Regions from separate parts of the Pseudoalteromonas rubra genome, predicted to be linked through region 1. Evidence: predicted binding sites of a transcription regulator. Region 1 holds the regulator's gene; each other region holds the start of a gene.
What was found. Region 1 encodes FliA, which starts transcription of late flagellar genes. Its sites were predicted from a motif close to CTAAAGNTNNNNNNNNNNNNGCCGATA; they were not measured.

Region 1 (3,117 bases):
GCGGGATCTGGTTGCTCTCTGTTTTGAATACACGAGAACATTTCATTGATGGTATCGAGTGATTGCAAAATCACATCCATCAATTCTGGTGTTACCTGACGCTGTCCCTGACGCAGGACATCAAACACGTTTTCCGCACCGTGACAAGCGTCTACCAACTCAGTCATGCTCAGGAAGCCTGCGCCCCCTTTAACGGTATGGAAACCACGGAAAATCGCATTTAACAGCTCTTTATCTTCCGGGTTGTTTTCTAGTTCGACAAGCTGCTCAGATAACAGTTCGAGTATTTCCCCAGCTTCAACAAGAAAGTCTTGTAAGATATCTTCATCGACTTCAAAGCTCATTCGCATACTCTCCTATTAGAAGCCCAAACTAGACAACAGGTCATCAACTTCATCCTGCCCAGATACGACATCATCTCGAGACTCAGCGTCCAAAATTGGACCCTCAGGACCTGATAACTCGTCAGTAACGGCGGGGGCTGTAGTTTGTGCCTGTGGCTGGGCTGCAGTTTGTTGACTTTCATCTGCGCTGCCGAATACGGTCAACAAGTGAATTAGGCTGTCTTCAACTTCACGAACCAACTCAATGACACGCCGGATAACCTGTCCGGTTAAATCTTGATAATCTTGTGCCATCAACACATTGGTCATCAGATTTTGTAATTCATCTGTACGGCCTTTTGACGACTGCATAAAACTGTCAAGATCGTGGCACAAGGATTTGAACTCTCCAAGCTGGATATCCCGGCTCATTAATCTGTCCCAGGTGGGCTTAATTTCAGAGAGTTCATCGGCTAGTTCTTGGGCTAAGGGAAGACTTGCTTCTACGGCATCCATGGTTTTATTGGCAGCGCTTTCGGTCATCTCCATGACGTAATTAAGGCGCTGCTTGGCATCTGGAATGGCTTCTGTCGTGAGATCAGCTAAACGGGTATCTAACTCAAAATTCTTCAACGATTCATGAAGTTGTCGAGTTAGCTTCCCCACTTCAGCAAAAAGCTCTGATTGTTCTTTATTGGTGGCCTCAATTAATATCTCATCAGCCTTTTCCTGCTCACCTTGTTCAAGGTATTCAACGAGCAGTTTAGCCTGTTCCAGAGTTATCTGTGGCACAGAAGATGTTGACATAAGCCTACCCTTATCAATACTAGCCTAAACGTTCGAACACTTTTTCTAGTTTGGTTTTCAGGGTGCCTGCCGTAAACGGCTTAACGATGTAACCATTAACTCCAGCCTGGGCAGCAGCAACGATTTGTTCTTTTTTCGCTTCCGCTGTAACCATGAGTACTGGGATGTGTTTAAGCTTATCATCAGCACGAATTGCACGAAGCAAATCGATACCTTGCATGCCTGGCATATTCCAGTCAGTTACGACGAAGTCGAATTCCTGATTTTGCAACATTGGAAGTGCCGTACTGCCATCATCAGCCTCTTGAACATTGGTAAAGCCTAAGTCTCTTAGCAGGTTTTTGATTATTCTTCTCATCGTAGAAAAATCATCAACCACGAGAATTTTCATGTTCTTATCCAAAACTTCCTCCGGTGAGGTTTGAACCTATATTGTAAAACTAACTCTAATTGATCCAGTCATTGATCTTCGCACGAAGCTTGATCATTGCTTGACCGTGAATCTGACTCACTCGAGATTCGCTGACCTCTAAGATCGCACCAATCTCTTTTAAATTCATCTCATCGTTATAATACAAAGACAACACCAAAGCATCGCGCTCAGGTAAAGTCTTGATCGCATTGACTAACGATTCGTTAAAGCGCTCATTTTTAACATTATTGAATGGTTTGTCTAGCGCAAAATCGTTGCCTGCGGGAGAAATTACGTCTTCATCTACCCCCAAGTCTTCGATGCCGATCACTTTACTTGCATTGACATCATGTAAAATATGATGGTACTCATCTAGCGTAATATCAAGTTTTTCAGCGATTTCAGTATCTTTTGGTTCCCGTCCAAGCTGTGCTTCTAGCTCAGCAATGGCCTCTGCAACCATGCGACCGTTTTTGTGTACCGAGCGGGGCGCCCAGTCACCACGGCGGATCTCGTCAATCATTGCGCCACGAATTCGAATTCCTGCAAAAGTTTCAAAGCTCGCCCCTTTGCTCGCGTCAAAATTTTTGCAGGCTTCTATCAGTCCAATCATACCTGACTGGACTAAATCATCGAGCTGAACACTGGCTGGTAATCTGGCTAACAAATGACAGGCCACCTTTTTCACTAAAGGCGTATGACGTTCCACCACCTTATGTAGGTGGTCTGTCGTTTTATATCCCGCCATGCGGTTGACCGGTGAAGCCATCTTTAACCGTTTACCAATTGCTCAATAAAGAATTCCAAATGACCTGAAGGTTGGTGGGGAATGGGCCACTTGACAGCTTTGCTTGCCAGGCCTCTAAATGCCACAGCAGCAGGTGAATTAGGATAAAGCTCAACGATGGTTTTTTGACGGCGTGAAGATTTACGCATATTTTCGTCGAATGGGATCGTTGCAACCAGCTCTAAAGCGACATCTAAAAATCGGTCTGTAACCTTGGACAGCTTAGCAAATAACTCCTGCCCTTCTCTTAAGCTGCGCACCATATTGGCCACAATTTTGAACTTGTAGACGCCATGTTCACGGCTTAATACTTTGATAAGCGCATATGCATCAGTAATAGAAGTCGGCTCGTCACACACTACAACCAGTACATCCTGTGCAGCACGAGAGAAACTCAGCACCATGTCTGAAATGCCAGCCGCCGTATCGACGATTAAAATATCAAACTCGCTGCTAAGCTCACTGAAGGCACGGATCAAGCCTGCGTGCTCGGCAGGCGTTAATTCGACCATATTTTGTGAGCCTGACGTTGCAGGCACGATACGGATCCCAGCCGGACCCTCTACCAAAATTTCGTCTAGCTCGCATTCGCCGGACAATACATGAGATAAATTTTTCTCAACCCTCAAACCTAGCATGACATCACAGTTAGCCAGACCTAAGTCAGCATCAAGCACCAAGACCCGATTACCCTGCTGTCCCAACGCGATGGCAGTGTTGAGGGATACATTGGTTTTACCTACTCCACCTTTACCACCAGTCACTGCGATTACTTTTACACTGTGGTT
Region 2 (3,117 bases), 690 kb from region 1:
GTATGCCCGGACACCGTTATTTCGCCAGGTACATCTTTAAGTAACTGGGCAATATCCTGGATCACGGGCTTAAACTTAGGTTGTAAGAATGCGCTGCCAGAAGGGAATGAGCCATTCTCCTGGATCCGTATAATAATTTGCTGTCCCAATGACTCCAGTTCAATCGCACCATCCATGATTTGCTTTTCGAGCTGCTGGGCGATTTTCTTCACCAGCTCATTAACCTGTTCCTGCTCGGCAGCCGCAATGGCCTGCGTCATCGACTGCTCCTGTGCTGTACTGGAAGACTCACCACCACGCTTATTACCGCGCTGTTCCTGTCGTCCACCCGCAGAGCTCTCATCACCCGCCTGAAACTCCAGCATCTGCTGCGTCATTTCAACCGTCTGCTGTTGTATCGTTTCAATAGGGGTAGGCTCAGGTTTACCCGGCGTGAACTCCATGGCAATTACACTGGTGCCTTTGGGAATGTCCTTTACCTCAATCTTGTTTTGCACACCGAATGCAAACTTCATCGAGCCTGCGATCTGCTTAAATTTGAGTACATCCATTTCTGAAAACGCCAGCAGCAATACGAAGAAACACATCAGCAGAGACATCAGATCGGCAAAAGTCCCCATCCAGGCAGGTAAGCCTGGTGGGGGACATTTGCATTCGTTCTCGTCAGACATAATTACTCCTCGGCATCAGCACCCCGTTTGGATTCAGGCAAATAGTTTTTCAAGATACCTTCTATCACTTTCGGGTTCTGACCGTCCTGAATTCCTAAAATGGCATCCAGAATCAAACGTTGGTTGCGTTCTTCTTCATCCTTACGCAGCTCCAGTTTTACCTGAATTGGGATGGCCACCACATTGGCCAGAAACGCACCATACAATGTCGTCAATAGCGCAACGGCCATCGCAGGTCCAATCGCTTTTGGGTCATCCATGTTTGATAGCATGGCTACCAGACCAATTAAGGTACCAATCATCCCCATTGCAGGGGCAATGTCTGCCAGAGACTTAAACAACCCAGCCCCCATTTCGTGACGCGTCGAAGTCAGCGCAATGTCTTTTTGCAGGGTTGCCCTGACCACATCCGCATCGTGACCATCTACCAGCATGTCTACGCCTTTGCGCATAAAGGAATTGGGAATTTCAGCCTCTTCTAATGCCAGGAAGCCACCTTTACGCGCAGAATCTGCCAGCTCAACCGCTTTTTCAATCAACTCTTCCGGCGTTTCCAGCTTAAACATAAAGGCTTTACCAGCCACTTTACCAATGCCAAAAAACTGGCTCATGGTAAAATTCGACAGCACGATAAAAATCGAGCCACCAAACACAATAACCACTGATGGAGTGTTGTAAAACATGGCGACCTGGCCATCACTACTAAGTACCATGGACATCACAATCAAGCCTATGGCCCCTAAGATCCCAATCACGGTTGCTAAATCCACACACCCTCCAAAGGAATTTACCCGCTATCTATCACGCAGTTATTATTATCGACAGAGTTATCGGCCAGTTTTGCAATAACTTAACCCAATTATATTAAATTGCTTTGAAATTGCGAATCCGCAAGCCATCCTGACTGTATAACGCAAAAATTCTGAGAGATCTTTGACCTCAATCTGTAATACTCATAAAATTAGGCGTTTTTTAATTTAGCTCAAAGTGAATACTGCAACATGGCGACAAAAAAACCGGAAAACATGAGCTTTGAAGAAGCTGTTGACGAGCTTGAAAGCATTGTACAGGGCATGGAACGGGGCGAACTCACCCTGGAACAGTCGCTCAAGCAATTTGAACGCGGGATAAAGCTGGCCAATGCTTCCTCGCAAAAGCTGCAACAGGCAGAACAGAAAGTGGCGATTTTGCTCGGTAATGACGAGCAAAGCCCGCTAAATGAATTTACGGACGAGCTGGAATAAACATTGGATTTACAAGCACAACTTGCTCATGCCAGAGCGCAGGTCGAAGAAACTGTAGCAGCGTATTTCGCTCAAGAACTGGACAGTGACGACACAGCCATTGCTGCAGCGCGTTACAGCATTAGTAATGGTGGTAAGCGATTACGCCCATTTCTGGTCTATGCAACCGGACAAATCTTTGGTGCCGCGCCTCGCGATCTCGATATCGCTGCAGCGGCCGTCGAATGTATCCACAGTTATTCATTGGTTCATGATGACCTTCCGGCCATGGACGATGATGACCTGCGTCGCGGTAAACCAACGTGCCACATTGCATTTGATGAAGCACAAGCAATCCTGGCTGGCGATGCGCTACAAACTCTGGCTTTTGAGCTATTATCGGCACATACGTTTTCCGTTTCGGCAGCAAATCAGATTGCGATGATCAAGACCCTTGCAAAGGCATCTGGCTTACAAGGTATGGTTGGTGGTCAGGCTCTGGATTTGGCAGCTACGGATAAGTCTGTGAGCCTTGCTGAGCTGGAGCGGATCCACCGCTTAAAAACAGGCGCACTGCTGACTTGTGCTATTGAGCTCGGCGCGCTGTGTGCTCCTGATGTGTCAGGACATACCCTTGCTCGACTGCGTGACTATGGTCAGAGTATTGGCCTGGCATTCCAGGTTCAGGATGACATTCTCGACATCGAAGGTAACACTGAGGTACTGGGCAAACCTCAGGGATCTGATCTGGAACACAATAAATCTACGTATCCAGCACTATTAGGGTTATCAGGTGCAAAGCAAAAAGCACAGGCACTCGTAGAAGAAGCAAAGCGGGCACTACAGGATATTGATGCAGACACACAAACCCTGGCTTTGCTGGCTGATTATATTATTGCCAGAGATCATTAATGGCTGTAAACCGACTAGCAATCAACTGATAAGTCGCTAAATTAATTACTAGTTAAGTTATACTGTGGTGCATTGCACACTGCACGCCGAACAAAGCGCCGAGCACCCAGCACAGAATTTATAAATTTAATGGCGGATAACAATGACAACCAAGTCAGCGAACTCTGCCCAGGATAACGTAATCAATATGAGTCTTGATAACAGCAAATATCCCCTTTTGGCATTAATAGAGCAGCCTGAGCAGCTGCGCACTTTGCCACAACATAAACTGACCGAGTTCAGCGATGAGCTTCGTGACTATCTGCTCAATT
Region 3 (3,117 bases), 1.3 Mb from region 1:
ATGGCCGTCTGGAGATTCATATTGGCAAAGTGGTTTGTTATTCATGTTACGCCAGTTTAATCCTTCCTATTAGTAAGGGTAGCAGCATTTTTTCAGGGTAAATAAAAAATTGTATCTATGTCATTCGATTATCAGTTAAGTATCAGCAAGCGCAGACAGAGTGTTGCGATAAAAGTCACAGCGGATGGCGTTAAGGTGTTTGCACCGCAGGGTATTGATCGACAATGGCTGGAGGCCTGGCTGAAAAGCAAGTCGAGCTGGGTAGAGGATAAAAAGCGCGCAGTGTCTGCCCAGCAGCAACAGATCCAGTCACCTTTTCGTCGGTATGAAATTCAGATATTTGGTGAACGATACCAGCTGGTGCTGTCGCAGTGTCGTTCTTATATTGATCATGACGCCAAATGTATTGGTCTAAAAACCCAGGCACAACCAGGAACAGAGGGGGCGCGCAAAGCCTTATTTAAGCTCTTAAACCAGATACTGCTCAGCTATGTAACGCCGGTACTGGCTGAGTATTCGGTCCTGATGAACAGTCAGTATCAGGAATTGAAAATAAGGGAATATAAACGCCGCTGGGGAAGTTTGTCTTCAAATGGCACGTTGGCGCTTAACAGCCTGTTGGTTGGTGCGCCTAAGTGGGTTGTAGATTATGTTGTTGTGCATGAGCTGGCACACTGTCATGTGATGGCACATAACCAGGTCTTTTGGCAGATAGTGGCACGTCATTATCCCAGATATCAGGAAGCGCAGGCATACCTGAGGCAATATGGAGTTGGGTTACAGATTGAAAAGCCATAGCGCGAGGCTGGATCTACAAAGTGACACTGATGGGGTGTTGGTTTTGAGATAGGCAGCCTGACGCTTGCTTTCATGCCGTCACTTCAATAAAAAACACTGGTCCGCAATTCAGTCTGATGTGGTTGTCTGGAGATGTATGCTTGCCTGGATAAATAAGGGTTGCAATACTGCGTTAGGAAAGTGGTGGAGGGGGCTGGATTCGAACCAGCGAAGGCAGTGCCGTCAGATTTACAGTCTGATCCCTTTGGCCGCTCGGGAACCCCTCCTAAGAGAAAAACAAATTGTAAGATGGTGGAGGGGGCTGGATTCGAACCAGCGAAGGCAGTGCCGTCAGATTTACAGTCTGATCCCTTTGGCCGCTCGGGAACCCCTCCTAAGAGAATACAAATTGTGATGTGGTGGAGGGGGCTGGATTCGAACCAGCGAAGGCAGTGCCGTCAGATTTACAGTCTGATCCCTTTGGCCGCTCGGGAACCCCTCCTCAACATGGGCGCTGATAATATCAAAGTTTTTAGTGAAGTAAAGAAATGTCCTAAAGAAAATTGAAAAAATGCCGATAAATTTTCATATTTGATAAATTGTGGCGATTTTACATGCAGATAGATGGCATTTTGTGCAAAGAGGCTCAGCTGGGCAGTGCACTCAATCACAGTGTTCATGAAGCAAGACGCGGCGACTTTGGCTTGCTGCTATCTTTATTGTCTCAGGACGCATTGGATTTTAGCCAGTTTGACCTGCCTCATACGTCTCCACAGGAAGCGGATAAATCAGAAGAGGCGCTTAAAAAGGCGTTGCAGCTTGGTCCTCAAAAGCCGCTTGCGCCTGAGCAGTTCGATATGCTGATTGGTCAGAGCAATGGGTTTTTGGCCCAGGGGGGCGATCTGACCAGTCTTCGCCTCAAAGAATGTTTGCAGCCAGAGCCTTTTGCGGTACGTAACGACAAAAAGCACATTCCGCTGCATATCGTTGATAATTTGGAGCCTGCGGTGAGACAGAAGCTCGAAAATACCAGAAATCCGCAAATGCTTGTTGATAATCCCGATATAGATGCCGCGGGGTTCTATGATCAGATAGCCGGTGGTGAAATGCAATCTATGTTGCAGGTCGCGGTTTAACAAACACCATAGTGAGTTTGAAAAAACTAAGCGATGAATTAATGTTAGGTGAGCCAGCTGATGCGTGCAAACGTCATGAGCCTTTTAGAATGGTGTTGTCGTTTGGTCGAGTCTTTCTTTTGGATTCTGTCAGGCCGCTTCTCAGGCTATGAAGTCGCTGTGCGGCCTTAATTTGGTTGCAGAGCACAAAATATTGGGAGCGACGAACACGAGAAGGTCGTCTATCTAACACTGGATTACTGCATATTCAATAATCCAGATTATCTAGCCTGCCAAGCTAGCCATGACACTTTTTGAACTTCTTCCCACTTTGGCAGGGACAAGGATCATTCCTGCTAATTTTTTTCTCAGGGCAGGCAAACAGTTCTCCATCAAGATAACGCCATTGGCCGTCTTCTCTTAAAAAACGAGACCGCTCGTGCATCGTGATACACGTACTGCCATCTAGGTATGTTGCTTTAAATTCCACAAACTGATGTTCTGGAGACTCACTGCATTGAATGACTTCCAAGCCAACAAAGGTTGCATGCTCGGCAAATGCACTGATACTGGCCTCACAATTTTCTGCACGTTTAGATTGTGCATAAGTACGATGTATGTACCCTGTGTCTTTGAGGCAATAAGCACTGTATCTGGAGCGCATTAATTGCTCCGCACTGTCAGGTAGCTTTTGGCCTGCTATGAAAGGCAGACAGCACGCTTGTGCTTCTCTCTCAGAACCGCAATAACACATATTTTCTCATTTGAACTTAATGCGCAACGACAGATACTTCTTGTTCAGAAGTGCGGGTAAAGCAAAATATCTCAGTATCACTGTCAACAAGTTTAAACTGAGACAGCTGTTGTTCCGACACAATGTCTGTCCAGGTGATCACCGCTGCAAAGTTACCTTTGCATAAAGCGCTGTTAATAACATACTCTAAGTTTATCAAATGTCTTTGACGGAGCACCAGTAACTTGCTGCTATCAATTGAGCTGTTATCTAGCAGAGCTTTGCCTGGAATGTTGTCTGGTGCAATAAGCAGGGTCCATCTATGAAGTGAATTGCATCGATACAGGATTTTAAGCAGTTCTAAACTGCTTACTATGTCATCTTCCGCATATACTAATTGATAGCGTTTATTGGCTGTATTAGCCTGAGATACTGATATATTTTGCACTTGGGTATGTAACATGAGCAGACCACTGATTTTCTATACAGTGT
Region 4 (3,117 bases), 1.2 Mb from region 1:
TGGCTGACCAGTTTACAGGTTAATTCATCCATGCCTGCGCGCGGAGGATCTACCAGAATGGTCTGGCAGTTGTAACTGTGTAGATCTATCCCCTTGAGGCGAGAGAACTGTTTTTCGCCCTTCATCGCTGCTGTAAATTCTTCACTCGACATACGAATGATATCAAGGTTATCTACCTTATTGGCTGCGATATTGTATTGCGCTGAGTGTACAGAAGACTTAGAAATTTCTGTGGCCAATACCCGATTAAATTGACCCGCCAGGGCGATGGAAAAGTTGCCATTGCCACAATACAGTTCAAGTAAGTCGTTTTGCAGTGGTGCGCACAAGTCTTGTGCCCAGGCCAGCATCTTTTCGTTTACTGCAGCATTGGGTTGAGTAAAGCTGTTTTCGACTTGTTGATAGGTGTACTGCCTGTCATTAACAGTCAGCCGTTCAGTCACAAAGTCATCACCAAATACCACTTTTTGTTTTCTGGCTCGGCCGATAAAGTCGACTTTATAGCTCTGCTGTAGCTCGTGACGCAGCGCTTGCATAGCTTCTTGCCAGGCATCGTCCAGTGCTTTGTGATAAAGCAGGCTGATCAGTACTTCTCCACTGAGTGTGGTGAGATAGTCAATCTGAAACAGCTTACGGCGCAGGATCTCGTTGTGACGTAGTTTATTCATCATCACTTGCATCATTTCATTGACCAGAGGCGCACCTGGATCAAACTGATCCACTCGGATCTTCTCTTTGGTTTGTTGGTCGAACATGATGTGGAACAGATCGTCACCATCATGCCAGACTCTGAACTCACAACGCTGACGATAGTGGCTTTTGGGGGAGTAGTACACTTCCAGCTGTGGCGCATCGAAGCGGGCAAATTGCGCACTGATCCGCTGTTGTTTTTCTTTCAACTGTTGCTCGTAGGTCGAAGTGTCAATCGTGATCACCGCCATATTAAAACCACCATAGTTAATGCAAAGAGGCGCTATTTTAGGATGCGCTTTCGATTTGTCCAGCACAGAGCAAAACTTTTTGCTCTTTTATTGTACAATACACTTAAGCTTATGGCGTTTTGGCCGATAACCAACTATCAAGTAAAGCGGAGAGCAGACATGAAAATCGGACAGTTGAATCAGCTGTTGAATCCGGCGATGCAGCATAACGCGGGTAAAGCTAAATCGCTTATCCCTAATATGTCAATTAATACGGATAGTTACCACGGAAACAAATCCCAGGCAGCGGCAAAAATGCTCGATGATAAACTGGCGCAGGCGCTGGGCATTGAGAAAAAAGAAGAAAAAGACAAGCCGCTGTTTGATTTTGAGGAAATAGTTAAAAATGTGTTGGGGTTTGTACAGGGGGCTGTGAAGAAAGCCAAAGCCGCAGGGGAAGACGACGACACACTCAAGAGTATGCTTGATCAAGCACGCAAGGGCGTGCAGATGGGGATTGATGAAGCGTCCGAAGAGTTAAAAGGCACTGGTTTATTCAATGATGAAATTGAAGATGGGATAGAAAAGTCCCGAGAAGGTATTTTTAACGGTCTGGACGAATTTGAAAAAGAGTTGTTTGATCCTAAGCCTCAGCAAGTCTCTGTTAGTGCCGCTCAGTTTGCCAGCTTATCGAATCAGGCTGAATACGCCTTTACCACAGCAGAAGGCGATGAAGTGGTAATTTCATTCAGTGATGCGATGAGTCAGTCTAAGGCGGCCAGTTACGCGCGCAATGGCGATGGCGAAGGATTTGCTTATGGTGAGCAGAGCAGTCATGAACTTAACTTTTCTATCAGTGTGAATGGGGAGCTGAATGAAGATGAACAGGCTGCCATCAATGATATGATGAAAGATATTCGTGATGTCAGCGACACCTTTTTTGCTGGTGATTATGACGATGCCTTTGCCAAAGTGCAGGAGCTGGGCATTAACAGTGAACAAATCGTCAACTTCACCATGGACTTGCGCCAGACTAAAACCTCGGCAGCGATTGCTCAGTATCAGCAAAGTAATCCGATGAAAGATCTGGAAAAAGCATTACAGCCATTGGATCAGCGTTTGGAAGGGATCCATGATGAGGCGAAAGGACTGGGTATAGAAGCTCAGTTACCGGATATTATGGCGTGGATCAATGAGGGCCAGGCACGTCTGAATGAGTTTCTGGATTATGCTGAAGGCTTCTTCAGCGCCCTGGAATCACGTCAAGCTGAGAAGCAAGACCAGCAGGTATAATAGAGCGTCTGAACCCACTCGGCTTAAGCTGACACAAGTATTTATTTTAAACCCTGACCGTGGCACACTGCGCGCGAACTGTAATTAAGGAGCGCATGTGCCACACATTCTCGTTTTTGATTCTGGTATCGGCGGAACCAGCGTGCTTGAGCACATTCGTGCAGTACTGCCTCATGCGGATTATAGCTATGTGATGGACAACGTGCTGCTGCCTTATGGCTTACAGTCCCAGCAGACCATTCAGCAGCGTTTGGCTGCCCTGATAAAGTGGTTTGATCGCGAGTTGCATCCGGTCGATATCATAGTGATTGCATGCAATACCGCCTCAACTTATGCATTGGAATCCACGCGTCAGTTAACCTCTATCCCGATTGTTGGAGTTGTGCCTGCCATCAAGCCTGCAGCCATCGCCAGTCGTAGTCGACATATTGGCTTACTGGCGACGCCTGCAACGTCCGGAAATACATACACCCAACAACTCATTACGCAATTCGCGAACGAATGCCAGGTTGATTTGTATCAGTCGACTAAATTGGTTGAGCTGGCTGAGCAGTTTTATTGGTCTGGTGAGATTGATAGTGAGCAGCTTGCCGCTGAGATCAAACAACTTGAACTCGCCACAGGGCTGGATCACTTAGTCCTGGGGTGTACGCACTTTCCTATTATTGCGAAACCTTTGAGTGAGGTTATCTCTGAGTCGGTGACCCTGATTGATTCAGGTGCTGCAATTGCCAGGCGTGTTGCGTCCTTATTGGCGCAAGGGTGCACCATGGAAGAGCCAAGGGGGCCAGTTCAGTGCAATGGCGTTGAGTCAGGACTAACGAATTGGTACGCGACAGCAGCCCAGGCATATAACATTGATCGACCAGACGTCAGATTGATCAGTCTTGATCGTTAGTGGTCA

Region 2: a site for FliA is predicted at 1,500-1,526, ahead of pomA (flagellar motor protein PomA). Genes of this name have one in related genera too.
Region 3: a site for FliA is predicted at 1,331-1,357, ahead of AT705_RS04950 (VC2046/SO_2500 family protein). Genes of this name have one in related genera too.
Region 4: a site for FliA is predicted at 1,044-1,070, ahead of AT705_RS13800 (DUF5610 domain-containing protein). Genes of this name have one in related genera too.

What each region holds. Positions count from the first base shown of each region.
Region 1 is NZ_CP013611.1:4,389,648-4,392,764, reverse strand. It holds gene AT705_RS18845 (chemotaxis protein CheA) at 1-344, opposite strand, end outside; gene AT705_RS18840 (protein phosphatase CheZ) at 360-1,130, opposite strand; gene cheY (chemotaxis response regulator CheY) at 1,150-1,533, opposite strand; gene AT705_RS18830 (RNA polymerase sigma factor FliA) at 1,577-2,311, opposite strand; gene AT705_RS18825 (MinD/ParA family ATP-binding protein) at 2,314-3,117, opposite strand, start outside.
Region 2 is NZ_CP013611.1:3,704,161-3,707,277, reverse strand. It holds gene AT705_RS16125 (flagellar motor protein MotB) at 1-671, opposite strand, end outside; gene pomA (flagellar motor protein PomA) at 674-1,441, opposite strand; gene xseB (exodeoxyribonuclease VII small subunit) at 1,673-1,915, shown strand; gene ispA ((2E,6E)-farnesyl diphosphate synthase) at 1,919-2,806, shown strand; gene dxs (1-deoxy-D-xylulose-5-phosphate synthase) at 2,994-3,117, shown strand, end outside.
Region 3 is NZ_CP013611.1:1,109,185-1,112,301, reverse strand. It holds gene AT705_RS04975 (ion channel) at 1-45, opposite strand, end outside; gene AT705_RS04970 (M48 family metallopeptidase) at 118-798, shown strand; tRNA gene AT705_RS04965 (tRNA-Tyr) at 980-1,064, opposite strand; tRNA gene AT705_RS04960 (tRNA-Tyr) at 1,088-1,172, opposite strand; tRNA gene AT705_RS04955 (tRNA-Tyr) at 1,195-1,279, opposite strand; gene AT705_RS04950 (VC2046/SO_2500 family protein) at 1,392-1,913, shown strand; gene AT705_RS04945 (YchJ family protein) at 2,191-2,556, opposite strand; gene AT705_RS04940 (SulA-like leucine-rich domain-containing protein) at 2,663-3,088, opposite strand.
Region 4 is NZ_CP013611.1:3,165,172-3,168,288, forward strand. It holds gene trmA (tRNA (uridine(54)-C5)-methyltransferase TrmA) at 1-941, opposite strand, end outside; gene AT705_RS13800 (DUF5610 domain-containing protein) at 1,101-2,213, shown strand; gene murI (glutamate racemase) at 2,311-3,111, shown strand; partial or broken gene AT705_RS25575 (RNA-binding protein) at 3,095-3,117, opposite strand, start outside.